Regions from separate parts of the Occultella kanbiaonis genome, predicted to be linked through region 2. Evidence: predicted binding sites of a transcription regulator. Region 2 holds the regulator's gene; the other holds the start of a gene.
The links. Region 2 encodes LexA, which represses DNA repair genes until DNA is damaged. Its sites were predicted from a motif close to TCGAACANNTGTTCGA; they were not measured.

Region 1 (14,278 bases), 2.6 Mb from region 2:
CACAGGGTGCGTCGACCCGCCCGGTCTGCGCTCTGGCCCGTGATGGGAGCGAACAGTGCGATCAGCACACCCGCTCCGGCGAGGACCCATCCGAGCGTGGACTCCGCACCCGGGCCGAACGCGTCCGAGGTGATGTAGACAGTGAAGACGAACGTGGTGATCACAGCGTTGAACGCTGCGGAGCCCCAGTCCCAGAGCGCCCAGGCGGTCACCGGCCAGGTCAGGATCCGGCTCGGCGGCGCCTTCGGATCGCTGTCGATGCTCGAGGCACCTGGCGCAGGCGACACCGCCTTGTTCGTCTCGTCCATAGGGACAAGGTAGAGACAACCTGCATCCAGATGGTGTCCAACGGACGAACGGCGCACCTCGGGCGTGGCGGTGGCGCGTGGATCCAGCTGTGCTGCCCCCGAGCCGCGCCAACGGATCCCTCTGACGCGGTCCTGACGCACCGCGTCAGTTCCAGGGCGGGTTGGTGGGGTGGATTTCGGTGCCGTCGGGTCGGTAGAAGTGCCATTTTCCGTTGTGTCGGGTCATGGTGATGTTGTGGGTGTGGATCCAGTGGTGGTGGTAGTAGCAGGCGAGGCCGGCGTCGTGGAGGTCGGTGTTGCCGCCGTCGGCCCAGTGTTTGGTGCCGTGGTGGGTTTCGCAGCGTTCGGGTGGGGCGGTGCAGTTGTGGTAGACGCAGTGGCGGTCGCGGGCGATGATGGCGCGGCGTTGGGCGGCGGTGTAGAGGCGGTGGGCTCGGCCGTGGTTGAGGATTTCGTTGTCGGGTCCGAAGATGATGCGGTAGGTCTCGCCGGAGCAGCCGATGATGCGGTCGAGCAGGTCGCGGGGGACGGGTCCGGTGTTGTCGGTGAAGGTGGCTGGTCCCGCGGCGAGTAACGCGGCCCAGTCCCGCCCGCCACCGGGTACGGCGATGCTGGGCACGGCGATGCCGGGCACGGCGATGCCGGGCACGGCGATGCCGGGCACGGCGATGCCGGGCACGGCGATGCTGGGCAGGGCCGTGCCGTTGGTGCCGGGCAGGGCGGTGCTGTTGGTGCCGGGCACGGCGGTGCCGCTGGTGGGTTGGCCGAGTGCTCCGACGGCCCGCGATTGGCAGTCGGGCAGACCGGTGGCCTCCGACGTGGGCGAGGGGGCGGGTGCTTGCCCGGGAGGGCTCGTGTTGCTCGCCGTAGGTGTGGAGTCCTCGGGTTCGTGCCCGGTCGCCGGGGTCGGTGCTTGCGCGGAAGCGCCGGGCTCGCCTACCGGGGTGGCCGGGTTCGTCGGGGTGGGCGCTTGCGCGGAAGCGCCGGGCCCGCCTGCCGGAGTGGCCGGGTTCGCGACAGTGGGTGCTTGCGCGGGCGTGCCGGGCTCGTTCGCCGGACGGGCTGCCGTGTCCGTTGTGGTCGGGCCGGCGTTGCTGCGCGGGCTGTGGTCGGCCGGGTCATCGGTCGGGTCGGTGGTGGTGTCCAGGCCGGGTAGGGGTTCGGTGATCGGCTGCGGGGGCGCCGTCGGGCTGGCTGCCTCGGCTGCGTCGGGCCCCTCGTCAGCTGCCGAGTCTTCGGTTCCGGCTGCTCCGGCTCCAGTTGCGGCTTCGGTGGTTTCGGTGGTGGTGATGATGTCGAGGAATTCGGGGTAGTTGATGAGGACGCCGAGGTGGGGTCGGACGGATCCGGAGGTGCCGACTTTGCCGTGGTCCAGGGCGGTGTGGGCGAGGTCGCTGAGGGCTTGGGCGCGGCGTTGGGAGGAGGTGCGGGTCTCTCCGGCGGCGGGCTTGCCCATGATCGCTTCGAGTGCGGTGCGTACGTATTGGCCGTGTTCGAGGGTGAGGAATCCGGCGAGGTGGTAGCCGTCCATGGTGCGGTCGATGTTGAGGTATTCGCGGTCGGAGGCGGCGTGGTGGGCCTTGTCGGTGGCGTCGGGGTCGGCGATCGCGACGAAGTGATCGACCAGCCTGCGCAGGTCCTCCGGCGAGCGGGTGGCGGCGTTGGCGAGTAGGAACTCCTCCACCGTCTGCACCCGCCCAGCACGGTCGGGGGTCGCGTCGTCGTCGGGCTCGGCTTCGGGGGTGGCGTCGCTGGCGTCGGCGCTGCCTGTCGTGGCGTCGGTGGCCTCGACGGACTCGGTGGCGTCGGCGCCCTCGGTGGGGTCGCTGGCCGCGGTCGCGTCGGTGCCATCGCTGCCGTCGGTGCTGGTGCTGCCGTCGGTGCTCGCCTCGGCTGTGTTGGGGTTGGTGGGGGTGGCGGGGTATTGCAGGCCGTCGACGGCGGCTTGGGTGGTGGTGGCCTTGAGCAGGATCTGGGCCTGGTCGATGCCGATCTTTCCGGTCCGTAGCCAGGTCCGGGTCGCGGGCAGACTGTTGCGTAGCCCGGTGGCCAGGGTCGACATCCGGCGGGCGCTGGCACCGCTGATGCCGTAGGTCTTGGCCACGTAATGCGGATAGGTGCGCAATCCCTTGCTGGTGTCCCAGGTCCCGGCCTCGGACTCCAGGCCCATCCAGTCCAGCTGGGCACCGGTCAACGCCTGCGTGATCAGGTGCGTCCGCAGCGCCGCGTGGCCCAGGAACCGGGACCCATACCGGTCGGACTCGGTGACCGGATCCGCGGTCGCGATGCCCTGCGTGAGGGCCTCGATCGCGATCAACTGATCATCCAGCGACCCCGCCATCAGGTCCGCCAGAGACAGATGCATCCGGGACGCGAGCGCCACACCCGGACCCGACGGGACAGCACCGGTGGTCGAACCGGGGCCGCCGGTGCCGGTCGTGGTGGTGTCGTCCATGTGTGCTCACCTCCCCGTCGTCGAATGGCCCGAGACACTGACTGGCATTCGTACGTCTGTTTGACTGCTTGACCTCCACTCTAGGACGTCCCACCGACAGCGCAAGGACCCCGATTTCCGTTGTGGATACAGGGACAGCAGCCCATCCAACCGACCCACAACCAGCCGCCGAGACACCCCGATGACCCTCCATCCACACGGCCCGGACCGACTGGATCTCCACTGTCGTAGGGGTGGTCTACGGCGACCGTCGTGGCACCCACCCGTCGCGCCTCTACGATTGCCGCTGTGACAGGCATCGGCGGCTCGCCCCAGCAGATCGACCGGTTGCGATCCGACCTCTTGCACAGTCACTACGACGTCGACACCCTCGCCGACGTGCTCGGCGAGGTCGCGACGGCGGCGATGGCGCGCGAGCAGGTGCTCCCGGCGATCCGCGTGGCCCGCAGCAGCGACGAGCCGGCCGCCGTCCTCGTCCGGCTCTTCATCCTCGGCGACGACGTCACCGTCGCCGAGGCGACGCGTGCGCTCCCGGAGCTCGGCGTCGAGGGCGCCGCCGGACTCGGCCTGCTGACAGCCGCCGGCACGGCTCCGGACGACCGGGTCACGGCCCGCATCGACCTGCGCCCGGTGGACACCTCCGGCGGCGGCCTCTGGCTCGCCGCCGACCTCGGCGAGGCCACCACGGGCGCCGCCGTCGGCGCCGAACACGTCCTCGGCCTCGGCGGCGCCTCGCGAACGCTGGCCGAACTCACGGTGCGGACCCCAGTCGGGCGGGCCCTGGACCTGGGCACCGGGAGCGGGATCCAGGCCCTCAACCTGGCCGGCTTCGCGCAGTCGGTGGTCGGCACGGACATCTCCGCCGCTGCCCTCGCCTACGCGGCGTTCAATGCCGCCCTGAACGACTGCGCCGTCGACCTGCGCCACGGCTCGATGCTCGAGCCCGTGGCGGGGGAGCAGTTCGACCTCGTGGTCTCCAACCCGCCCTTCGTGATCACCCCGCGCACAACCGGGGGCGCAGCCCAGGCCGTGGAGACCTATACCTACCGCGATGGTGGTCGCCGCGGTGACGACCTCGTCCGTGACCTGATCACAGGCGTTCACGCGGTGCTCGCGCCGGGCGGCACGGCGCAGTTCCTCGCCAACTGGGAGGTGCACCGCGGAGAGGGTGCCTTCGACCGGGTCCAGCAGTGGCTGGCCGAGAGCGGCCTCGACGGGTGGGTCATCCAGCGCGAGTACGCCGACCCCGCCGAGTACGCCGAGACCTGGCTGCGGGACGGCGGCATCACCCCGGACCGTGACGCGGACGCGTGGCGGCGCGGCTACACCGCCTGGCTGGACGACTTCGAGGCCAGGGGAGTGGACGCCGTCGGGTTCGGGTACGTCACCCTGCACAAGCCACTGCGCCCCGCCGCCCTGCCCTGGCACCGGTTCGAGGAGATCACCGGGACCCTGGCGCCCACCCTGTGGCCCACGATCGCCGCGACCCTCGCCGCGAAGGACCGCCTCGCGCACCTCGGGGACGAGGTGCTCGCCGATCAACGTCTGCGCGTGGCCGGGGACGTCACGGAGGAGCGCCACTACACGCCCGGTCAGATGGATCCGCAGGTGATCGTGCTGCGTCAGGGCGGCGGTCTCGGGCGGACCGTGCGCGCGGGCACCGCGCTGGCCGCGGTGGTCGGCGCGAGCGACGGCGAACTCACGGTCGGGCAGATCGCGTCCGGTGTCGCGGTGCTCACCGACACCCGCCCCGCCGACGTCCTGGCGGACGCCCTGCCGCACGTCCGCGGGCTGATCCTCGACGGACTCCTGCTGCTGCCCGAGTGAGAGCGGCGGCACTGCGCGCCCGGCCCCGCTCACGCGGTCCGCTGCCGCCCCGCTCACGCGGTCCGCTGCCGCGCCCGCGCCCCAACCCCCGTCGACGGCGGACCAACAGATCTGCACACGAGTCTCACCACCCCTGCGCACGTCGGCGCGGTATCTGGCCGCCGGCCATGGTTACCGTGGAGGATGACTGCTGTGACCATGGCTCCGACCCCGGCGCCTCTCGACGCCCGCGGGAGGCGCGGGCTGACCGCCCCGCTGCTCGCGGCCCTCGCCTCGGCGGCGGTCCTGGTGGCCACGGCGTGGTTCTTCGTCACGACCCGGCTCGGGCAGCTCATCGACGACGCCGCCCTGTCCGGTGCGGACGCCGGCCCGCTCACCCTCACCCAGGCGATCCTGCCCATCCTCAACGTGGTGTCCGTTCCGTTCGTCGCCGCGGCGGTGGTGGGCGCCGTGGTGATCGCGGTGGCACAGCGCCGCTGGTCGATCGCCGGCGCCGCCGTGCTCCTGCTGGTCGGCGCGAACGTGACCACCCAGGTCCTCAAGGCGATCCTGCCCCGGCCGGACCTCGACGCCACCCTGGCCCTGTCCAACTCGCTCCCCTCGGGGCACACCACGGTGGCCGCGTCGGTCGCCGCGACCGCGCTGCTGATCGCCCCTCAGCGCTGGCGCGGACCCGTCGCCATCGGCGGTGCCCTCTACGCGATCGCGACCGGCCTGGCCACGATGGCCATCGAATGGCACCGCGCGTCCGACGTGGTCGCCGCGTTCGCCGTCGCCGCGTTCTGGTACTTCATCATCGAGGCGGCCCGCTCCGTGCGGCGCCGCTCGCTGCCTCGCGGCTACCGCGGTGCGCCGGGGGCGAACGCGGTCACGCTGCTCAGTGTCGTGGCCGTCGCGACGGGACTGCTCGGCGCCTCGATCGGTGTGCTCACGGCCCTCAACGTGCCGGTCTACGAGCGTCCCGGCGAGGTGATCGCCTACGTCGGCGCCTGCTCCTCGGTGATCGCGGCGTCAGCGGTGGCGACCCTCGCGATGCTCGCGATGCGCCCTCACCACCGGGCGTCGTCGTACTCCGCCGGCTCGTAGTCCCGCGACTCCTGGTTCTGCTCGCCCTCGGCGCGCTCCTGCGCGGCCCCGGCCTGCTGCTCCTCCAACTGCTCAAGGGTGCTCTGGTCGGGCGCCGACTCGGGTTCGCCCTCGGCCTCGCCATCCTCGCCCTCCTCCCCGTCGTCCCCCTCGCCTGACTCCGGGTCCGAGTTCTCCTCGATGCGCTCCTGTGCGTCCATCAGCCGATCGCCCGCCTCGGACGCCTCGCTGCCGGCCTGTTCGGAGAAGCAGTACTCGGCCTCGTCGATCACGGCCAGCGCCGCGTCGTAGTGGGCCTGCGCGCCGGGGACGTCGCCGAGCGCGTCGCCCTGGCCCTCGATGCTGAGCACGAGATTCACCCGCACCTGACAGGCGCGGTCCGGGCCGGCCGGGCCGAGGGCCCGCTCGAACTGGGCCTGGGCGCCGGGCAGGTCCCCGAGCCGGAACAGCACGTCGCCCTGGTTGAACGGCGACACCTCGCGCTCGAACAGGTTCGCGAAGCCGGCGAGCGTGAATAGCCGCTGGCTGCGCTCGTACTCCATCGGGTCCGCGATGCCCGCCTCGTACGCCGACACCGCGGTGGCGTTCAGGATCGGGGTGCCGAGCAGTTTGCCGGCGATCAGCAGGGCCACGGCCGCCGGTCCGACGGACCAGCGCAGGAGCCGGAGACGGCGGAGCCTGCGTCGGTCGTTGACGGCGGCGGTGTCGGTACTGCCGGGGTGGGCGTAGCCGGCATCGGGCCGGGTTCCGGCGCCGGGCTTGGCGCCCTCGTGGCCCGGAGGGGTCGACGGCGGAGCAGCGGTCGGGGTCGTCATCGGAGGGCTCCGTTCGTGGTGCGGTCCCGGTCGCCGCGGGTCGCCGTGTTCTCCGGCTCGCCGTTCGTCGCGTTGCGGTCCCCGGCGGTGGGGTGGTCCCGTCCGGCTCCGGTCGTGCTGCGGCTGCGATCGCCGCGCGTCAGACGGCGCTTCCCGTCGTCGTCGCCGCGCCGCCGGGCCGGGCCGATCGCGAGCAGTTCGGGGACGAGCAGTGCGCCCTCCCAGAGCACCAGGGCGAGCAGCGGCACGGCGAGCAGCCAGCCCAGGTCGGCGCGCCCGGCGAGCTCCTCGTCGGTCGCCTCGAGGCCACCGGTCTCGACGTCGACGACGTCCTCCAAGCCGCCCGGCGCGGTCCGGTGTGCGTAGTCCACGTCCAGCTCGCCGGCGATCGCCGTGAGCGCGGCCTCGTCGATCCGGGAGATCGCGTCCGTGCTCGGGGACTCGCTGTTGTCCTGGATGTACCGCGCCTCGGTCTCGTAGCCGCTGTTCTCGAGCATCCGCCCACCCTCCGCGGTGCCGTATCCGAGCACCGCGCCGTCGTCGACGAGGTCCGCGAGCGAGGCGAACGAGGCGTCCGGCGGCGAGCTCGAGGTGGTCTCGCCGTCGGTCATCAGGAACACCACCCGGGTCCGGTCGGGCTCCTGCTCCTGGGCGGCGGTGAGCCGCTCGGCCATCACCTCGACCGCCGTCAGCGGGGAGCTGCCTGCCGAGTAGAACGCGATCTCCGGCTGGAGCACCTCGACGGCCGTGCGCAGCGCCGTCGTGTCATCGGTCAGCGGCAGCTCGACCCGACCGATCTGGTCGAACGTGAGCAGCGTGAACCGGGCGCCCGGCAGGGCGTCGGCGATCGCGACCACGTCCTCGGCGACCCCCTCCAGACGTGGCCGGCCGCCGTCGTGATCCTCGGCGACGATCGAGCTCGTGGTGTCCACCACGAAGAACACGTCGACGTTCGTGTTGGCGGCGCGCGCGTCCGGATCGGGGATGCCCGGCCGCAGCGCGATCACGGCGAGCAGCGCGGCGATCCCGGCCCGGCGCAGCCAGGCCCGGCGCCGGCGCGGATCCTGCCGGCCGGCCCAGGCTGCGAAGCCGACCGTAACCGCGGCGAACACGGCGATCAGCCACCATGGGGCCACCGGCAGGAGCGTCATAGCCCGGCCTTCCAGGCGAGACCCATCAACGCGACCAGGCCGGCCCCGCCGAGCGCCAGGAACACCCCGGGAGCCGCGTACTCCAGCACCTGGGGTGCGCCGGTGAACGCGGCCGCCTCGGAGTCGGCGATCGTGTCCACGAGCGCCGCGATCTCCTCCGGCTCCTCGATCAGGTAGCTCGCCCCGCCGGTCAGTTCCGCGGCCTCGGCCAGCTCCACGCTCTCGTCGCTCTCACCCCAGGACGTCACGTTCAGCGCGTACAACCGGATGTCGCGGTCGGCCACGAGCCGGGCCGCCTCCGGCAGCGTCACGAGCGGGTTGCCGGACACGTAGTTGTCCGTGGCCATGATGATCGAGCGGGACCGGTCGGTGTCGACCGCGTCGAACCGGAGCGCGCAGGAGACCAGGCCGTCCCCGATCAGCGAGGAGCCACCCTCGCCGTAGTAGGTGCCCTGGAGCTGGCCGTAGTCGTTCTCCGCGAAGCCTTGCGAGAGCATCGTCAGCTGCTCGGTGACGTAGGCGTAGTCCGTGGTCAGCGGGAACACGGTCACGGCTGAGCTGTCCCAGATCGTCATGCCGATCCGCTCGCCCTCGAACTGCGGCACCAGCTCGGCGAACGTGGCCAGCAGCTCCTCGTTGAAGGAGTCCATCGACCCGGACACGTCCAGGCAGAGCATGATGTCGCGGGTGTGCAGTTCCGGCTCGGTCGCCGACGCCCCGATCGGGCGGGCCAGCAGCACCGTGCCGGCCACGGCGAGCCCCGCGACGGCGACCGTCATCGCCGTCAGCAGCTGCCGCCGTCGGGCAGCGAGCGCGCGGTAGCGCGGCAACGAGGTGAGCCGCTCCGAGTGGGCCACCCGGACGGCGTCGGCGGACGTGCGGGCCGCCGTGCGGCGCCACCACCACCACGCGCCGGCCGCGATCGCGACCAGGAGCACCGGGATCAGCCAGCCCCACAGGATCGAGACGGTCATCGCCACCCTCCCACCACGCCGGCGGCCAGGGCGACCGCGCCCGGCACGTCGGCCGCGCTGCCGCGGCCGTCGGTCGTGTCCGTGCCGGGCTCGGGGGCGGAGAACTCGACCGGGTACAGCTGCTCGATCGCGGCCGGAAGCACCCCGGGGTGGTGCCGCTTCAGGTCCGCCAGAGACATCGTGTGTGCGGGCACCCCTGACGCCGCGAACGCGAAGGTGCGCACGATGGCGCTGAGGCGCTGGTAGGCGTCCCGTTCGGGCAGTCGGCCGGCGGCGTGTTCAACCCCGACGGCGTGCAGCTGCGCCAGGTGCGCCTGCTTCAGTTCCGCGAGACCGCGGCCGTGCATGGGCGTCGGCTGGGCCGTCGCCGGCACCGCCCGGGTGCTCCAGAACAGGTACCCGAACCAGCCGAGCACGGCCACCACGAGCAGTGCGCCGAGCACCGGCCAGAGGGCGCCGTACTGCCACGGGCCGTAGAGGTCGTCAGCCACGGGCGGCGCGCTGCTTCTCGAGGAGCCGGAACACGGCGGGGATGACCTCGGCGTCGGAGCCGATCCGCTCCGCGGCGATCCCGACCCGGCGCAGCAGTGCGTCCCGGCCGCCACGGGCCGCCGCGACGGCGGCGGCGTGCTCGCGGCGCAACTGCGGATCGTCCCGCAGCGCAGCCGGCAGCCCCTGCAGTGCGTCGACGTCGAGCAGGTCCCGCCCGGCGAACCGGTCGTCGGTCAGTTCCGCGTCCGAGATCGTCAGCCAGAGGACCTCGTGCTGCACCCGGAGCCGGCGCAGCACCTCCTCGTGGGCCGGGCCGAGGTCCACCTCGTCGGTGACGATCAGGACGATCATCCGCCGGGTGATGGTCCGTCGGACGGAGTCCAGCAGACCGAGCAGGTCCTGGGCGGCGCCGTCGGTGCGGATCCGCCCGTGGATGCGCTGGAGCAGGGTCTCCAGGTGCCCGGAGGTACCGCGCAGCGGCAGGTAGCTGACGCCGTCGGCGTCCCCGCAGGCCAGTCCGACCAGGTCGCCGTGCTGGGTGGCAACATGGCCCATCACACCGGTGCCGAGCACCGCCACGTCGCGTTTGCTGCCGCCACCCGCGGCGGTGGCGGACATGGTCCGGCCGGTGTCCACGACGAGCAGCACGTTGTGCTTCTTGACCGCCACGTACCGCTTCAGCAGCACGTGCCCGCTGCGGGCAGTGGCCTTCCAGTCGATGTCCTTGACGTCGTCGCCGCGCTGGTACTCGCGCAGGTCGTCGAAGTCCATGGAGCGGCCCTTGTGCACGGACGCGTACTCGCCGGCCAGCAGCCCACGCACCTTCTCGTGGGCATGGATCGACATCTTGGTCCGGACCTCGACCAACAGGGAGGACATCGAGGCTCCGCTACGGCGTGGGGGTGGCCGCGAACACCGCGTCCACCACCTGCTCGGTGGTGACCCGGTCCGAGACCGCCTCGAAGTTCAGGATGATCCGGTGCCGGAGTACCTGGTGGCGCAGCCGCTGCACGTCCTCGGGGATCACGTAGGTGCGCCCGGCCACGACCGCGAGGGCGCGGGCCACCTGCTGGAACGTGATCGACGCGCGCGGGCTCGCGCCGCAGGTGAGGTACCGGCCGAGGCGCTCACCGAGCGCCCGCGACGGCGGCCTGGTGGCCTGCACGAGGGCCACGATGTAGGACTTGATCGCCGGGTCGAGGTAGACGCCCTTGACCACGCCCTGCAGGTAGCGCACCTCGTCCAGGCTCACCTGGGACCCGGCCGGCAGGTCCTGGTCGAACACCTCGCGCTCGATCCGGTCCAGGATCTCGATCTCCTCGGCGTGGCTCGGGTAGGTGAGGATCTCCTTGAGCAGGAACCGGTCGAGCTGGGCCTCGGGCAGCTCGTAGGTGCCCTCCTGCTCGATCGGGTTCTGGGTGGCGAGCACCACGAACGGCTTCGGGAGCTCATGGATCACGCCGCCGATCGAGGTCTGCCGCTCCTGCATCGCCTCGAGCATCGCGGACTGCGTCTTCGCCGAGGACCGGTTGATCTCGTCGAGCAGCACGAAGTTCGCGTGCACCGGGCCGAGCTGGGTGCTGAACTCGCCGGTGGCCGGCTCGTACACCTGGGTGCCGACGATGTCCGCCGGGAGCAGGTCCGGGGTGCACTGGATCCGGGTGAACGAGCCCTGTACAGCGTCCGCGAGCGTCGCCGCCGCGGTCGTCTTGGCCAGGCCTGGCACCGACTCCAGGAGCACGTGCCCACCGGTCATCAGTGCCACCACCAGGCTCAGCTGGAGGTTGCCCTGGCCGACCACCCGGCTCCGGAACGAGGTCCCGATGCGCTCGACGATCGCCTGGGCGCGCGCGACGTCGGACGGCTCGAGTCGGCGGGCGGCTGCGGGCGCAGGGGCTTGCTGGGACATGGTGCTCCGGTGGGTGCGAGAGGCGGTGGAGGGTGGGACCGGATCGTGGCGACCCGGCCGGAACACGGTCGCGTGGGCGACCCGGAGTCCGATCCCGTGGCACCGACACTAGCCGCGTTTGTGGGTCGGATCGGGTCAGGGGCCTGGGGAGAGGTACCCTCGTCCCAGCGGCGGTACCACGCTCGCCCCAGGGTGAGCGGCGCCGGTGGCTCGGGTGCGTGATGTGACGATCCGGCCGGCGCGCAACGGCCCCCAGCGGGCCCGACAGAGCCGGTTCCGGGGCAGGATCCGCGGCGATCCGCCGAAAGACGATGTACCGTCGAGCCGCAGTGTCCCCCTAAACGCGCCACCGTGTCCGGTCGGCGCGAACCGAGAAGGAAGGTCCGCGTGACCACACCCCATCGCAGGCTGGTCATCGTCGAGTCCCCGGCGAAGGCTCGCACCATCGCCGGCTACCTGGGCTCCGACTTCGACGTCGAGGCCAGCGTGGGACACATCCGGGACCTGGCGCAGCCCTCCGAGCTGCCCGCCGAGATGAAGAAGGGGCCCTACAAGAAGTTCGCGATCGACGTGGACAACGGGTTCGACCCCTACTACGTCGTGGACGCGGACAAGAAGAAGAAGGTCGCCGAGCTCAAGAAGCTCCTCAAGGGCGCCGACGAGCTCTACCTCGCCACCGATGAGGACCGCGAGGGCGAGGCCATCGCGTGGCACCTGCTCGAGGTGCTCGAGCCCAAGGTCCCGGTCAAGCGGATGGTGTTCCACGAGATCACCCGGGAGGCCATCCAGCGGGCCCTGGAGAACACCCGGGACCTGGACACCCGCCTCGTCGACGCCCAGGAGACCCGCCGCCTGCTGGACCGGCTGTACGGCTACGAGGTCTCCCCGGTGCTGTGGCGCAAGGTCCGTCAAGGCCTGAGCGCGGGCCGGGTGCAGTCCGTCGCCACCCGCCTGGTCGTGGAGCGTGAGCGCGAGCGGATGGCGTTCCGCAGCGCGGAGTACTGGGACATCAAGGGCACGTTCACCGGTGGCCGCGGGCAGACCGCCGGCACCTCGTTCGGGGCCCGCCTGGTGGCCGTCGACGGCGCCCGCGTGGCCACCGGGAAGGACTTCGGTGACGACGGGGTGCTTCGCACCCGCGCCGCCGTCCAGCTCACCGAGGCCGACGCGCGCGGCCTGGTCACCGCACTCGAGGGCTGCCAGGTCCAGGTGCGCTCCGTCGAGGAGAAGCCCTACACCCGCCGGCCGGCCGCCCCGTTCACGACCTCCACGCTGCAGCAGGAGGCGTCCCGCAAGCTCCGGATGAACTCCCGGCAGGCGATGCGCACCGCGCAGACCCTGTACGAGAACGGGTACATCACCTACATGCGTACGGACTCCTCGGCGCTGTCGGGTCAGGCCATCACGGCCGCCCGCAAGCAGGCCACCGAGCTGTACGGTGCCGACTACATCCCGGCCAAGCCCCGCGTGTACGCCAGCACGTCCAAGGGTGCGCAGGAGGCCCACGAGGCGATCCGCCCCGCCGGGGACTCCTTCCGCACTCCGGCGCAGATCTCCCGGGAGCTCTCCGGCGACCAGTTCCGCCTCTACGAGCTGATCTGGAAGCGCACCGTCGCCTCGCAGATGGCGGACGCCAAGGGGTCGACGGCGTCCATCCGGCTGGGCACGACGGCGTCCGACGGGCGCGACGCCGAGTTCGCGGCGTCCGGCACGGTCATCACGTTCCGCGGCTTCCTCGCCGCGTACGAGGAGGGCCGCGACGTCGAGCGCTACGAGGAGCGCGAGGCCAAGGACGCGCGGCTGCCGGACCTGCAGGTCGGCGACGGTGTGGCCACCGAGGAGCTGGTGGCCGACGGTCACGAGACGTCCCCGCCGCCGCGGTACACCGAGGCGAGCCTGGTCAAGGCCCTGGAGGAGCGGGGGATCGGCCGCCCCTCGACCTACGCGGCCACCATCGGCGTCATCACGGACCGCGGCTACGTGCTGCGCCGGGGCCAGGCCCTGGTGCCGAGCTGGCTCGCGTTCTCCGTGGTGCGCCTGCTCGAGGAGCACTTCCCGCGGCTGGTCGACTACGACTTCACCGCAGCCATGGAGTCCGACCTGGACCGGATCGCCGCTGGCGAGGCGGACCGGGTGGACTGGCTGGCCGGCTTCTACTTCGGGCGCGACGGCGTCGAGGGCCTGAAGGACCAGGTCGAGGACCTCGGCGAGATCGACGCCCGGGAGATCAACTCGATCGGCATCGGTGAGGACATCGTGCTGCGGGTCGGTCGGTACGGCCCCTACATCGAGGCACCTCCGCTGGAGGAGGGCGGTGAGGCCCGCCGCGCGAGCGTCCCGGAGGACATCGCCCCGGACGAGCTCACCCTCGCCAAGGCGAAGGAACTCTTCGAGGCGGGCGGCGACGGAGACCGCGAGCTCGGCGCCGACCCCGAGACAGGCCACCAGATCGTGGCCCGGTCCGGCCGGTACGGACCGTACGTGACCGAGATCCTGCCCGAGCCGGACGAGGCCGAGGCGCCGAAGAAGGGCGCGAAGAAGGCCGTCAAGCCGAAGCCGCGCACATCCTCGCTGTTCAAGGACATGGACCTGAACACGGTGGACCTGGACTCCGCGCTGAAGCTGTTGTCGCTGCCCCGGGTGGTCGGCAAGGACCCGGAGTCCGGGGACGAGATCACCGCCCAGAACGGCCGGTACGGGCCGTACCTGAAGAAGGGCACCGACTCCCGCTCGCTCGCGTCCGAGGACCAGATCTTCGACGTCACCCTCGAGCAGGCGCTCGAGATCTACGCCCAGCCCAAGCGCGGTCGCGGGGCCACCTCGGCGCCGCCGCTCAAGGAGTTCGGTGAGGACCCGGTCTCGGGCAAGCCCGTGGTGGTCAAGGACGGCCGGTTCGGCGCGTACGTCACCGACGGCACCACGAACGCGACACTGCGCAAGGACGACCCGGTCGAGAGCCTGACCGCCGAGCGCGCCTACGAGCTGATCGCCGAGAAGCGTGCGAAGGGTCCGGCCAAGAAGCCTGCCCGGGCCACCGCCGCCCGCAAGCCCGCCGCGAAGAAGCCGGCCGCGAAGAAGGCGACGGCCAAGAAGTAGTCCCGCCACCGGCGAGGTCCCGGAACCGACCGGGCCCTCGCCGTCGGGCAGTCGTGTTCAGCCCCGCTGCCGGGCGCGGCCGCGGCACCCTAAGGTGTCTGCGTGAGCACCCTCGATCTCGGCCCAGACCCCGCTGCCGCCCCCGCCCTGCGCTGGGGCATCCTC
Region 2 (14,278 bases):
GGACGATAGGGCCGTGGTCAAGGCACTCCTTCTGGAAAACATCCATCCGCTCGGCAGGGAACTGCTGGCGCACGCCGGCGTCGAGGTGGTCACCGCCAAGGGTGCCCTCGACGAGGACGAGCTGATCGAGGCGCTGCAGGGCGTCGACGTCCTCGGCATCCGGTCCAAGACGAACGTGACGGCCCGGGTGCTGCAGAGCGCACCCGATCTGCTCGCCGTCGGGGCGTTCTGCATCGGCACGAACCAGATCGACCTGCGAGCCGCCGCCGGCCGTGGCGTCGCTGCGTTCAACGCGCCGTTCTCGAACACCCGCTCGGTCGTGGAGCTGGCCCTCGCCGAGATCATCGCGTTGACCCGGCGGCTCACCGAGAAGGACAAGGCGCTGCACGCCGGCACCTGGGACAAGTCGGCGACTGGCGCGCACGAGGTGCGCGGCCGCACGCTCGGCATCGTCGGGTACGGGAACATCGGCACCCAGCTCTCGGTGCTCGCCGAGGCCCTCGGGATGCGCGTGGTGTTCTACGACACCGCCGAGAAGCTCGCGCTCGGCAACGCCCAGCGGATGCGCAGCCTCGACGAGCTGCTGGACGTGGCGGACGTGGTGACCCTGCATGTCGACGGGCGGCCCGGGAACGCGGGCATGTTCGGGCCGGCGCAGTTCGCCCGGATGAAGGAGGGATCGATCTTCCTCAACCTCTCCCGCGGCTTCCTCGTCGACTACGCCCACCTGCGTGACCAGATCGTCTCGGGCCGGATCGTCGGCGCCGCGGTCGACGTGTTCGCCGAGGAGCCCAAGGCCCAGGGCGACGCGTTCGAGTCCGAGCTGCGCGACCTGCCGAACGTGATCCTCACCCCGCACGTGGGCGGCTCCACCGAGGAGGCACAGAAGGACATCGGGATGTTCGTCGCCGGCAAGCTGCGCGACTACCTCGAGACCGGTGCGACCGCGCTGAGCGTCAACGTCCCCGCGCTCATCCTGGACCGCCCGCGCGACGGCTCGCACCGGATCGCGCACCTGCACCGCAACGTGCCGGGTGTCCTCGCCGCGGTGAACCGGACGCTGGCCGCGGGTGGTGCGAACATCGAGAGCCAGGTGCTCAGCACCTCCGGCGACGTGGGTTACGTGGTGACCGACCTCAGCGCCGACCTGCGGCCGTCCGAGCTCACCGAACTGCTGGACATGGAGCCGACGATCCGGGTGCGGGCGCTGCACCCCGACTCCGAGGACTGACCTTCCCCACGGACGCGAACGGCGGGCCGAGCGACGGGGTGCTCCCCATTCGCCCGGCCCGCCGCGTCACGTGGCTCAGCCGGACTTGCGCCGGAACACCCGCTTACCCTCGGCGCCGGTGACCTCGGAGCCGTGCACGCTCCCGGTGTTGCGGCGTCCCTCGGCGGTCATGTGCTCCTTCTCGCGCTTGCGCTCGAGGGCCTCACGCATCTTGGCCTTCGAGTCGGCCAGAGCGGCCTCGTCGGGTCCGGCATCTGTGGGATCGGGCATCGTCACACCTCTTCGTTCGTTCGTCCGCCGGGTTCTCCGGCGTGCCCCCTACCCTGCCGTGGCGGGCTGGCCGGCGCCACCCATATTCGATTGCGGCAGGCCTACGAGGTAGCCAGGGTGGGTGGCATGCCCCTCACGATCTGCGACTACCGGTCGGACGACGCCGCGAGCTGGCTGCGTTGCCGGCTGCTGAGCTTCTTCGAGACCGAGTACTACGACGACGTGTACACGCAGCGCCCGACCTACGAACTACCGTCGGTCCAGCTCGTGGCGGACGACGGCGGAACTGTCGTCGGTCTGCTCGACGTCACCGTCGACGGAGTCGAGGCGACCATCGAGTCGGTGGCCGTGCACCCCGATCACGCCCGGACCGGCATCGCGAGCCGGCTCCTGGACGCGGCGCTGCCGCGCCTGGCCGGCGCGCACACCCTGGACGCGTGGACCCGCGGGAACGAGGCCGCCAACGGCTGGTACCTGGCCCGCGGCTTCCGGGAGAACCACCGTTATCTGCACGTCTACGCCGACAGCGGGGTGACGGACGCCGAACTGGAGGGCTTCACGTCGCCGGAACCGCTGAGCGCCCCGCTGTTCGTGTTCGCGCACGCCCGCATCGACGACGAGGACGAGATGCGTCGACGGTACCGGCGCGTGCACGTGTGCAGGCAGTACCTACGGGACCTCGCGCCGCCCGACTGAGCCTTCTCACCGCCCGAGGTACGCCAGCACGACGGGCAGAGGGTCAGCCGGATCGGCCGTGTCGACGCGCAGGTGCGGGTCGGTCCACGGCGGGGCCGTCGCCTGCGACACCTGCGCCCAGGTGGGCTCCGGGAACCCGGCCAGGTCCCGCCGTCGTCCCTCGAGCCGGGACCGGTGCAGGTCCGGGTCGGAACAGATCACGTCCACGACCCGCAATGGGACGCCGGACCGCGCCGCCAGCCTCCGCCACTGCTCACGCGCCGGCTCCACCGCGTTGACGGCGTCGACCAGCACGCACTGGCCCAGGACGAGAACCCCCTCCGCGAGGGCCTCGACCACGACGTAGGCAGCCAGGCCGGTGGGTAGCGATCCGCCGGGGCCACCGACCCCGGCGCGCCACATGGCGGCCTCGACGGGGTCGACTGAGAGCACCGGAACCGTCAGCGCGCGGGCGATCCGGCCGGCCAGATGGGACTTGCCGGCGCCTGGCGGCCCGGACATCACGATCAGCATGCGCCCACGCTACGTGCCGCCACGAAGGGCGCACTACGCTCGGTGGCCATGACCACCGCGTTCCCGGCCGAGGACCGTTACGACCGGATGCCGATGCGCCGAGCGGGGAACTCCGGCTTGGACCTGCCGACCATCTCCCTCGGCCTGTGGCAGAACTTCGGCGTCGCCACGCCGATCGACCGCCAGCGCGAGCTCATCCATCACGCGTTCGACCGTGGTATCACCCACCTGGACCTGGCGAACAACTACGGACCGCCGGTCGGCGCCGCCGAGGAGAACCTCGGCGCCCTGCTGGCCAAGGACCTTCGGGCCCTGCGGGACGAGCTGGTGATCACGACGAAGGCCGGCTACCGGGCGGGGCCGGGACCCTACGGCGAGGGCGGCTCACGCAAGTACCTGCTGTCCTCGCTGGACGCCTCGCTGCAGCGGCTCGGCCTGGATCACGTCGACGTCTTCTACAGCCACCGGTACGACCCGAGCACACCCCTGACCGAGACGCTCGGCGCGCTCAGGACGGCGGTGGACTCCGGCCGCGCCAGGTACGCGGGCATCTCCTCCTACTCGGCGCAGCGGACCCGTGAGGCTCTCGCGGTCGCGGACCAGCTCGGGCTGCGCCTGAGCGTGCACCAGCCGTCGTACTCGATGATCAACCGCTGGATCGAGCACCCGGGTCCCGCCGGCGAGTCACTCCTGGACGTCGCCGGGGCGGCCAGGCTCGCTCTGGTGGTGTTCTCGCCGCTGGCGCAGGGCATGCTCACCGACCGCTACCTGGACGGCGTCCCCTCCGACTCGCGTGGCGCGAAGGGTGCCTCGTTGAAGAGGGAGTACCTCACGGCCGCCAACCTCGACCGGATCCGTTCGCTCAATGCCATCGCCGAGCGGCGCGGCCAGACGCTGGCCCAGCTGGCGGTGACGTGGGTGCTGCGCGACCCGCGTGTCACGACCGCCCTGGTGGGCGCGTCCAGCGTGGCCCAGTTGGACGACACCCTCGCCGCGCTCGACGCACCGAGCCTCACCAGCGCAGAACTGACCGAGATCGATCGGTACGCCCGCGACGGCGGCGTGAATCTGTGGGGCGCGCGCTCAAGCGACCTGTGAGGGGTACCGATCCGGCCCGATGCGGCGCGGCGTCCGCGTCTGCCGACGGCCCGGCCGGCGGACGCCCGCCGGGACCCGGTCGATGCTGCCGCCGGTGGTGCTGGCTTCCCCTCCAGCGCCACCGGCGGCGGTCTATGGGAGCGATTCCTCGCTCTGGTCCGGGCGGTCCACCCGCAGGGCGGCGATCGCGGCCTCGAAGTCCTCCAGCGAGGAGAAGGCCTGGTACACGCTGGCGAACCGGAGGTAGGCCACCTCGTCCAGCTCGCGCAGGGGGCCGAGGATGGTCAGTCCGACCTCATGCGCATCGATCTCCGCGACACCGTTGCTGCGGATCGTCTCCTCGACCTGCTGTGCGAGCAGGGCAAGGTCGTCATCGGAAACAGGCCGCCCCTGGCAAGCCTTGCGGACGCCAGAGATGATCTTGTCCCGGCTGAACGGCTCGACGGCACCGGAACGCTTCATCACGTTCAGACTGGTGGTCTCGACCGTCGTGAATCGCCGCCCGCAGTTCGGGCACTGGCGCCGCCGCCGGATCGCGGACCCGTCCTCGGCGGTCCGGGAGTCCACGACGCGGGAATCGGAGTGCCGACAGAACGGGCAGTGCACCGACGGATCCTTCCCACATCGTGGCCGTCGTTCCCGTGCACTACATGTGCGCGGATCACAACGGTGTAACTACTAGATGTAGGGAAACGTTAGGCGTTCGCGTGCCCAGATGCAAGCGACTTCGGGCACACGAGCGGCTTCGCCCTGCTGCCGGGCCAACAGTGGGTCAGCCGACGGGAACCGTGAGCGCCTGACCTGCCACCACCGTGGAGGTGGCGAGCGAGTTCAGCTCCATGATCTGGTCGACCACCACGCGCACGTCCGCGCCGGGTGCGGCGTGCTCGGCGGCGATCGCCCAGAGGCTCTCCCCGGGCGAGACGACCACCGTCGCCACCTCGGTGGGGGCGGCCGGCTCGGACGGGAATGCGAGGCCGAGGACCGACCCGAGCGCCGCGGCGACGACGAGTCCGAGCACCACGAGCACCCGGCGACCGCGGACCGTCAGCCGCAGCGGCGCATCGACGGCCGTGCGGGCCGGCTCGACCGTCTCGGCGGGCAGTGCGTCCGAACGGCGCACTGGCCGACGGACCGGCCGCACCGGGGCGCCGTCACGCTCGGGCCGCGCGAGCGGCACGGGCACCGGTGCCAGCGCGGGCGCCGAGGTGAGGTCGGGCAGGGCGGGCGCGAGTCGACGAGTCGGCGCCGGTGCGAGCGGGCCGACCAATGCCGCGGGCGAAGGCACCAGCGCGACCGCGGACGACCCGACGGTCGGGTGCGCACTCACGACCCGGGTCACCGGCCGGGCCGCCCCGGCGCGGCCCCCCGGCACCGCCGACAGGTGGCGACGACGTACAGCTCGGCCGCGCCGCGTCCCGGCGTTGGCACCCGCGCGGAGCTCGGCGTGGGGGAAGGCCAGTGCACTCATCGGGAGTCTCCTCGGTCGTCGCGGGTAGAACGATTGTTCGTCGAACGGCTGTACTGAAGGTAGCACGCGGCGATTCCGATGTCGACACGCCAGTCGAACACATGTTTTGCGGATCGGCCGATGACGCCTACTGTGGTCCTGAACACTTCGACAGCACATCACCGCCCTCTGACAATGGCGGAAACACAGGCCGAACCGACCATCAGGAGGAGACCGTGACCCGATCCAGCCGCTCCAAGTCCCCCGACCCGAAGGACACCCCCGGCCCCGACGGCCTCAGCGTGCGTCAGCGGCAGATCATGGGCTCCATCCGGTCGAGCATCGAGGCCAAGGGCTACCCGCCCACCATGCGAGAGATCGGTGCGGCCGTGGGGCTGGCGAGCCCATCCTCGGTGAAGTACCAGCTCAACCTGCTCGAACAGAAGGGGTACCTGCGCCGGGACCCGATCTCCACCCGCGCGATCGAGGTCATCGCGCCGGATGACGCCCAGTCCGTCCGCGGCGACATCGACATCTTCGAGGCGCCGGACCGGGAGGGCATCGATCCCGGTGCCGCGTATGTGCCGGTCGTCGGCCGGATCGCGGCCGGTGGCCCGATCCTGGCAGAGCAGGCCGTGGAGGACGTGTTCCCGCTCCCCCGCCAGTTGGTCGGCGAAGGCGATCTGTTCCTGCTCAAGGTGGTCGGCGAGTCGATGATCGACGCCGCGATCTGCGACGGCGACTGGGTGGTCGTGCGGCAGCAGAACGTCGCTGAGAACGGCGAGATCGTCGCCGCGATGATCGACGGCGAGGCGACCGTGAAGACGCTCAAGCGCTCCGCTTCGCAGGTCTGGCTGATGCCGGCCAACCCGGCGTTCTCACCGATCGACGGGAACGAGGCGCAGATCCTCGGCCGTGTGGTGAGTGTGCTCCGCTCGATCTGAGGTCGGGGTTCGGCTTCTGGGGCGCCCGGGTCAGAAGCCGAACTGCCGGGCGACGCCGCGGATCTCGTCCGCGCTGGCGCGCAGGCTGGCAAGCTCGGACTCATTGAAGTTGAACTCGAGACGCTCGCCCACGCCGTCGCGGTCCACGATCGACGGGACCGACAGGCACACGTCGGAGATGCCTAGGTAGTCCTCGAGCAGGCTCGAGACAGGCAGGATCGCACGCTCGGAACGCAGCACCGACTGGATGATCCGCACGCCGGCGAGGCCGATGGCGTGGTTCGTGGCGCCCTTGCCGTCGATGATCCGGTACGCGGAGTTCTTCACCTCGTCGGCGATCTCGGCCAGGTCCCCTGGGCTGAGCACGCCGGTGGCGGCCACGAACTCCCGCAGTGGCACCCCGCCGATGTTGGCGGCGCTCCACAGCGGGAACTCGGAGTCGCCGTGCTCGCCGACGATGTAAGCGTGCACGTTCCGGACCGCGATCCGGCTGTGTTCGCTGAGCAGGTACCTGAGCCGTGAGGTGTCCAGCACCGTGCCGGAACCGAACATCTGCCGCGGCGGCAACCCGGAGATCTTCAGCGAGGCGTAGGTGACCACGTCGACCGGGTTCGTCACCATCATGTAGATGGCGTCGGGCGCGACCTCCACCAATTGCGGCACGAGCGTGCGCATCAGGTTGATGGTCCGGTCCGCGAGCTCGATACGAGTCTGCCCCGGCTGCTGTTTTGCACCGGCGGTCACCACCACCATGTCCGCGCCGGCGCAGATCCCGATGTCGTCCGATCCCTCCACCGCACCCATGGGCATGAAGGCCATGCCGTGGGAGAGGTCGAGGGCCTCGGCCTCCACCTTGGCCCGGTTCACGTCGTACAGGACCACCCGGCGGGCGACGCCCCGGATCAGCGCCGCGTATGCGAGCGTGGCGCCGACCGAGCCGGCGCCGACGATGGCGAGGGTGGAGACCCCGGGAGGTGTGGTGGCGCGGTCTGGTGCCTGGGTCACGACGGGATTCCTCTCGTGGTGGATCGCCTTCGCGGTAACCCTATCCGGCCCACGGCGGGCCGCCCGATCAGGCGCCCGCGAGCCTGCCCGGCGACGCCCGGACCAGGTCGACGCGATCCGTGCTCACGAGTCCCGCCGATCGGTTCCTCAGCCTTCGATCGCGGTGTAGTTTCCACACCAGAGGGGCAACGTCGCGACCTTACCGCTGGGGAGCATGCGACCACGAGCAAGGAGAGTCGGATGGCTGGCAACCGTGCCTCGCGTGTGGTGTGCGCGGTAGCACTCGTGGTCCCCAGCCTCATCGCCGGTGCTGGAGCTGGTACGACCGGTCGCGTGGCGGGATCGGCCGGTCCCACCCTCGCGACACGGCCCGTCGAACGCGAGACGGCCGCGGCACGACCCTCGGAGTGGGACGAGGCGCAACGGATCCTCGTGGCGGAGTTCGGGATATCCGAGGAGCAGGCTCGCGCGAACGTCGAGTCGCAGGCTGCCCGGACGATGTTTCGCGAGGTCATTGTCTCGGAGCTTGGCGAGACGTTCGCCGGCTTCCGCTTCGACCCGGCTACGGGTGTCCTTGCCGTGCTCACGACGAACCCCGACCGCGACGTCACCACCGTCGAGCGACGCGCGGACCAGTACGGAGTTGAAGTCGGCGTCATAGGGGCGGAATTCTCCTACACGGATCTGGCGGAGCTCGCACGCCAGGCAACTGCCGGTGGACTAGGGGTGCCGGCCGAGGAGATCGTCAGTGCGCAGATCGATGACAAAACGAACACCGTCACGGTCTACGTTCTGCCCGAGCGACTGGCTGCACTGCAGCGCAGTGGCTCTCACGATCCGGTCGTCCGGCTGGCGGCCCACGTTGATGAGGCCGTCGACGAAGGGCGTGCCAGTGATCAGAACTGACCACCCGTGAGAACGGTCACGAGCGCAGTCCTCGCGAGCGTGAGCGTGGCAGCGGTGCTGGCTGGGTGCACCTCCGACCAGAGCCCGCCGACGCCCAGCCCAATGACCGTCGACATCTCGGAGCTCCACCCCATGACGATGCGCGAGGCGCTCGAGGAGCCCGATTACGGCGAACAGGTGCGCCTCGCCGTCACGCTCGTCACGGAGGGTGGTGTCCTGCTCCTGTGCGACGCCGTCGAAGACACCGATCCCGCACAGTGCGCAGACCCGAACGTCGAGATCGTCGGCGCGCCTCTGGAGGACCTCGACCTCGTCGAACGGTCCGGCGAGCGCAGCGGCGAGGTGGACCTCATCGTCATCCTCGTCGATGAGGACACGGCCGAGTACGTCTCGACCGCTCCCTGATCCGTTCGGAGTACTAGGAAGCCGCGAGCCGGCGCAGCGCCGCCCGGACCAGGCCGGGATCCGTGGTCGGCCACAGCGGCGGCAGCGACCCGGCCAGGAAGCTCCCGTAGCGGGCGGTCCGCAGCCGCGGGTCGAGAACGGCCACGACGCCCCGGTCGGTGGTACGCCGGATCAGCCGGCCGGCGCCCTGGGCGAGCAGGAGGGCGGCGTGCGTGGCCGAGACGGCCATGAAACCGTTGCCGCCTCCTGCCGCGACCACCTCGGTCCGGGCGGCCTTGATCGGGTCGTCCGGGCGCGGGAACGGGATCCGGTCGATGATCACGAGCTGGCAGGACTCCCCCGGCACGTCCACGCCCTGCCACAGCGAGAGCGTGCCGAACAGGGAGGTCGCCGGGTCGGCTGCGAACTGCTTGACCAGGGACGGCAACGAGTCCTCACCCTGGAGCAGCACCGGGGTGTCGAGGCGTTCACGCATCGCCTCGGCTGCGAGCTGCGCGCCGCGCCGGGAGGAGAACAGTCCGAGGGTCCGGCCCCCGGCGGCCTCGACCAGTTCGGCGATCTCGGTCAGGATCCGCTCGTCGGTGCCGTCCCGCCCGGGCGCAGGCAGATGCTTGGCGACGTACAGGATGCCCTGCTTGCCGTAGTCGAACGGTGACGCGACATCCACGCCGCGGTAGCCGCCGTCGGACAGGCCCACGGCGCGAGCCGTGGAGTCGAAGGTGCCGCCGAGGGTGAGGGTGGCCGACGTGAGCACCACCGCACGGTCGGTGAACAGCTCGGAGTTGATCGACCCGGACACGTTCAGCGGCGCGACCATCAAGCGGGAGCCCTCCCCCGGCCGCCGGCCGCGCTCGCACCACACGACGTCCCGGAGGTTGGCGACCCGGTCGGACAGGAGCCGGTCACACACCTCGAACAGGATCAGCATCGCGCTCTTGGCCATGTTCTTCGCGCCGGCCTGTTCCGGGCTGACGCTCGCGCCGGCCTCGGTGCGCATCGCGGTCATGGCCTCCCGGGCGCCGTCGGCGATCAGCCGGACCGTGCCGATCAGCGCCTCCGGCAGGCCGGCCTGCAGCCGTCCCTCGGGCACGCCCATGAGCTCGGTGCGCAGGGTGTTCACGGCGTCGTCCAGCCCGGGCAGCGCGAGCCCGGCATGCCGGCGGGCGAGCCGCGCGGCCCGGTCCACCGAGGACGCGGACAGCTCCACGGTGGACTGCGCGGTGACGCGGTCGGCCAGTTCGTGCGCCTCGTCGACGACCAGCACCTCGTGCTCGGGCAGCACCTTGGGCGATCCGGATGCGGCGATCCCGAGCATCGCGTGGTTCGTCACCACGACGTCCGCCTCCCGGGAGGCGGCCTTCGCCTTCTCGGGGAAGCAGTCGGCCAGCAACGGGCAGCGCTGGCCGAGGCACTCCATCGACGTGATCGACACCTGCCGCCACGCCTTGTCGCTGATCCCGGGGATCAGCTCGTCGCGGTCGCCGCTGGTGGTCTGCTCCGCCCACTCGCGCACGCGCACGACCTGGGCGCCGAGCGAGTCGTCCTGCTCCCTGGGGTGTTCCTCGGCCACCGACGGCGCCACGAGCGCCTCCGAGAAGAGCGCCGAGTCGTCCTCGGCCGGGTAGCCGCCGGCGATCTTGTGCAGGCACAGGTAGTTGTGCCAGCCCTTCAGCAGGGCGACGGTGGGCTCCCGGGGCAGCTTGTCGGAGAGGATGTCAGCCACCAGCGGCAGGTCGTGGCCGATCACCTGCCGCTGCAACGCGAGGGTGGCCGTCGAGACGATCGCCCGCTCCCCGGTGGCGACCGCGTTCACCAGCGTCGGCACGAGGTAGGCGAGCGACTTCCCGGTACCCGTGCCGGCCTGCACGAGCAGGTGCTTGGACTCGGTGAGTGCCTCGGTGACGGCACGAGCCATCTCGTGCTGCCCCTCGCGCCGGGCGCCGCCCATCGAGGCGACCACCGCGTCGAGCACGGCATCGATGTCCGACGGCGTCGGTCGCCCTGCGCCGATGCGTCCGGCCGGTGCCGGGGTGCTCCCGGCTGCCTCGGGCGCTTCCGCGGAAGCGCCCGCACGACCCGTGCCCGCCTCGTCCTCGGCAGCGTCGGCCGACCTGTCCTTCGTCATGGTCAGGGCGTCGTCGGGATCGGTCGAGGTGGGGTCGGCAGGCACGTCCTCGACGGTATCGCGCCACGCCGTCGAGCCGGCGGTGCGGCGCTCCGGCTTGTGGACGACGGTGCCACGACGACGCCCGGACCGGTCCCGGTGCGTCGCCGGGTCAGCTGGCGACGGCGTCCGCGAGCGCCGCGGCGAGCTCGGAGTCGACCCGCGCCACGAGCCGGGTCCCGGCCTCGGTGTGTTCCTCGGCGAGGACCTCACCGCTGACGTGCGCGCGGTGCACCAGGTCGCCCCGCTGGTAGGGCACCACGACGTCGACATGGACCGCCGGGTGCGGCAGCAGCTCGGCGATCCGGTCCCGTAGTTCCTCGATGCCCGCACCCGTCCGGGCGGACACGGCGACGGCGTCCGGCACCCGGGTGCGCAGCCGTGCGATGGTCTCCGGCTCGGCGAGGTCGGCCTTGTTCAGCGCGACGATCTCGGGGATGTCGGACGTGCCCTCGATGTCGCGCAGGACGGAGCGCACCGCGTCGAGCTGACCCTCGGGGTCGGGGTGCGAGGCGTCCACGACGTGCACGATGAGGTCAGCCTGGGCGACCTCCTCGAGCGTCGACCGGAACGCCTCGATGAGTTCGGTGGGCAGGTTCCGCACGAAACCGACCGTGTCCGCGAGCGTGTAGGTACGCCCGTCCGGCGTCTCGGTCCGGCGGACTGTCGGGTCCAGCGTCGCGAACAGTGCGTTCTGGACGAGGACCCCGGCGCCGGTGAGCCGGTTCAGCAGGGAGGACTTGCCGGCGTTCGTGTAACCGGCGATCGCGACCGACGGCACGGCTCCAGCACGACGGGAGTGCCGACGGGTGGCGCGGGAGGGCGCCATCGCCTTGATCTGGCGGCGCAGCTTCGCCACGCGGGTGCGGATCCGCCGCCTGTCGAGCTCGATCTTCGTCTCACCGGGACCGCGGGAGCCGATCCCGGCACCGCCGGCGACCCGACCACCGGCCTGCCGGGACATCGACTCACCCCAACCACGCAGTCGTGGGAGCAGGTACTCGAGCTGGGCGAGCTCGACCTGTGCCTTGCCCTCCCTGGACTGTGCGTGCTGGGCGAAGATGTCCAGGATCAGCGCCGTGCGGTCGATGACCTTGACCTTGACGACGTCCTCCAGCGCGCGGCGCTGGGACGGGGCGAGCTCGGAGTCGACGATCACGGTGTCGGCGCCGGTCGAGGCGACGAGATCAGCGAGCTCGCGGGCCTTGCCGGAACCCAGGTAGGTGCCCGGGTCGGGCGCGGTGCGCCGCTGCAGGAGCCCGTCCAGGACCTCCGAACCGGCCGTCTCGGCGAGCGCGGAGAGCTCGCGCAGCGAGACCTCCGCGGCCTCAGCGGTGCCGGAACTCCACAGGCCGACCAGCACCACGCGTTCGAGGCGCAACTGCCGGTACTCGACCTCGGTAACGTCCTCGAGCTCGGTGGACAGGCCGGCGACCCGGCGCAGGGCAGAACGGTCCTCGACGTCGAACTGCTCGCCGTCGTAGGCGCTCGGTCCGTCGTCGGTCGGTTGGATCGCCGTGCCCGCCCGGGCCAGGATTCGTGCGACGACGTCCTGCGCGCGGTCCTGGGCGTCGTCGCCGTGGGATGCGTCGCTACGGGGGGTCGTCGGGGCGGTGCGTTCGGTCATGGTGTCCTTTGTTGGGGGTCCGATGACTCAATGGTGGCACGCGGACAAGATGTACCCAAGGGATTTCGCTGTCGGCCGTAGGCCCGAGCGGCTCGTGCGCAAGCACGCCATTAGGCTCGTCGCCGTGTCCCACTACTTCTCGACCACACCGAGCGGCCCCGACCGGCGGCGGGAGATCGACGTCGCACTCCGGGGACGGCGGGTGCGACTGGAGACCGCGGCCGGGGTCTTCTCGGGCGATCGCCTGGACCCGGGCACCACGGTGCTGCTGGACACCGTTGATGATCCGCCCGCCACCGGCACCCTCCTCGACCTGGGCTGCGGGTGGGGCCCGATCGCGATCGCGATGGCCCTCGCCTCCCCCGGTGCGCGCGTGCTCGCGGTGGACGTCAACGAGCGGGCCCTCGCGCTCACGGCGGACAACGCGGCGCGGCTCGGCCTCGAGAACGTCCAGACGTACCTGCCCGAGGAACTGCTCGCCACCGAGCCGGACCTGCGCGTCGACGAGCTCTGGTCGAACCCGCCCATCCGGATCGGCAAGGCGGCGCTGCACGAGATCCTGCGGACCTGGCTGCCGCGGCTGACCCCGGGTGCCCGCGCGCAGCTGGTGGTGCAGCGCAACCTCGGCTCGGACTCGCTGCAGCGGTGGATCGCGGCGGAGCTGGACCGGGACGTGACCCGCCTGACGAGCGTGAACGGGTTCCGGGTCCTGACCGTGCACTGACCCGGACCACTCAGTCCCGGACCACCCGCAGCCGCAGGTGGGTCGACTCCTCGCCGATACCCCGGGCGACGTGTTCGAGACGGACCGGGTGGCCGCCGGGGTGGTCGAAGAGCCGGACGCCGTCGCCGAGCAGCACCGGGACCACGAACACGACCACCTCGTCGAGCAGCCCGAGTTCCAGGCACTGCCGCGCGACGTCGGCGCCGAGCACGTTGACGTCCTTCGCGCCCGCCGCAGCCCGGGCCGCCGCGACCGCCCAGCGGAGGTCGTCGGTGAACGTCACGTCCGGCGGCCCGGCGTCCGGCCGGCGATGGGTGAGCACGAACTGTGGGCCGTGCCAGGTGCCACCGAACGCCCCCTCGGCGTCGGTGCCGCGGTTCGGGTCGTCCCCGCCAAAGGTGGTGTTGCCGACCAGGAGCGCCCCGGTCCGGGCCGCGAGCTCGTCGGCGGCGGGATCGGGGGCGGTGTACGGAGCCAACCAGGACATGTCTCCTCCCGGCCCCGCGATGAATCCGTCGAGCGACATCGTCGCCGAGTAGATCAGGACGGTCATGGACAGGTCTCCGTTCGCTTCCGGGCCGAGGCGGTTCGGTCCCATTCGGATGGACCGTCGCCACGACCGGAAGTCATCGACCGTCGACCCGGGTGCGGCTCGCCGCAGCTCAGAGGGCGGTGACGGTGCCGACGAGCTCGGCCGGTCCGGCGAGCTCGACGTGGTCGTCGGGCAGCATCCGAACCCGCAGCTCGCCGCCGGGAACCTGCACGATCCACTCCTGCGGAGCGCCCTCGCCGAACCAGTTGCGCACCGCGAGCGCGGCCGCGCAGGCACCGGTACCGCAGGAGAGCGTCTCCCCCACGCCGCGCTCGTACACCCGCATCCGAACCACACCGACCGTCTTCGAGCCCACCACGGCACCGGTGCTGTCGACGATGTCCACCTCGCGGTCGCCGAGCGGCACCACGAACTCCACGTTCGTGCCGCGCGCGGGCGCGGGGTCGACGATCGGCGCCCGGGTGAGGTCCAGGACCTCGAGCTGTTCGGTGTCCTCGAGGGCGATCACGGTGTGCGGGTTCGGCAGGTCCAGGCGTAGGCCCGGGCGGGGCTCGGCGAGCCCGGCCACCCCGACGCTGGCGTCGAAGCCCTGCGCGAGTGCGGCGTCGCCGCCGGGTGCGCTCCACCGGCCCAGGTCCGCCGCGTAGTCCCTGCCCTCGCGACGCACGCCCAGCACGCCGGCCCGGGTGGCG

Region 1: the regulator LexA is predicted to act here: its motif matches at 2,812-2,827, upstream of GKS42_RS21680 (HNH endonuclease signature motif containing protein).

The regions. Positions count from the first base shown of each region.
Region 1 covers NZ_CP046175.1:4,709,419-4,723,696, reverse strand. The annotation lists gene GKS42_RS21685 (MFS transporter) at 1-308, opposite strand, end outside; gene GKS42_RS21680 (HNH endonuclease signature motif containing protein) at 454-2,763, opposite strand; gene GKS42_RS21675 (DUF7059 domain-containing protein) at 3,052-4,590, shown strand; gene GKS42_RS21670 (phosphatase PAP2 family protein) at 4,774-5,676, shown strand; gene GKS42_RS21665 (hypothetical protein) at 5,640-6,491, opposite strand; gene GKS42_RS21660 (vWA domain-containing protein) at 6,488-7,642, opposite strand; gene GKS42_RS21655 (vWA domain-containing protein) at 7,639-8,616, opposite strand; gene GKS42_RS21650 (hypothetical protein) at 8,613-9,107, opposite strand; gene GKS42_RS21645 (DUF58 domain-containing protein) at 9,100-9,987, opposite strand; gene GKS42_RS21640 (AAA family ATPase) at 9,998-11,017, opposite strand; gene topA (type I DNA topoisomerase) at 11,405-14,113, shown strand; gene GKS42_RS21630 (Gfo/Idh/MocA family protein) at 14,216-14,278, shown strand, end outside.
Region 2 covers NZ_CP046175.1:2,110,385-2,124,662, reverse strand. The annotation lists gene serA (phosphoglycerate dehydrogenase) at 14-1,231, shown strand; gene GKS42_RS09760 (DUF5302 domain-containing protein) at 1,307-1,501, opposite strand; gene GKS42_RS09755 (GNAT family N-acetyltransferase) at 1,628-2,197, shown strand; gene GKS42_RS09750 (P-loop nucleotide/nucleoside kinase family protein) at 2,204-2,710, opposite strand; gene GKS42_RS09745 (aldo/keto reductase) at 2,759-3,808, shown strand; gene nrdR (transcriptional regulator NrdR) at 3,941-4,414, opposite strand; gene GKS42_RS09735 (LysM peptidoglycan-binding domain-containing protein) at 4,581-5,279, opposite strand; gene lexA (transcriptional repressor LexA) at 5,579-6,202, shown strand; gene GKS42_RS09725 (L-lactate dehydrogenase) at 6,233-7,207, opposite strand; gene GKS42_RS09720 (hypothetical protein) at 7,448-8,113, shown strand; gene GKS42_RS26785 (hypothetical protein) at 8,104-8,229, opposite strand; gene GKS42_RS09715 (hypothetical protein) at 8,246-8,518, shown strand; gene GKS42_RS09710 (ATP-dependent DNA helicase) at 8,532-10,466, opposite strand; gene hflX (GTPase HflX) at 10,795-12,309, opposite strand; gene GKS42_RS09700 (class I SAM-dependent methyltransferase) at 12,434-13,033, shown strand; gene GKS42_RS09695 (dihydrofolate reductase family protein) at 13,044-13,586, opposite strand; gene GKS42_RS09690 (diaminopimelate epimerase) at 13,696-14,278, opposite strand, start outside.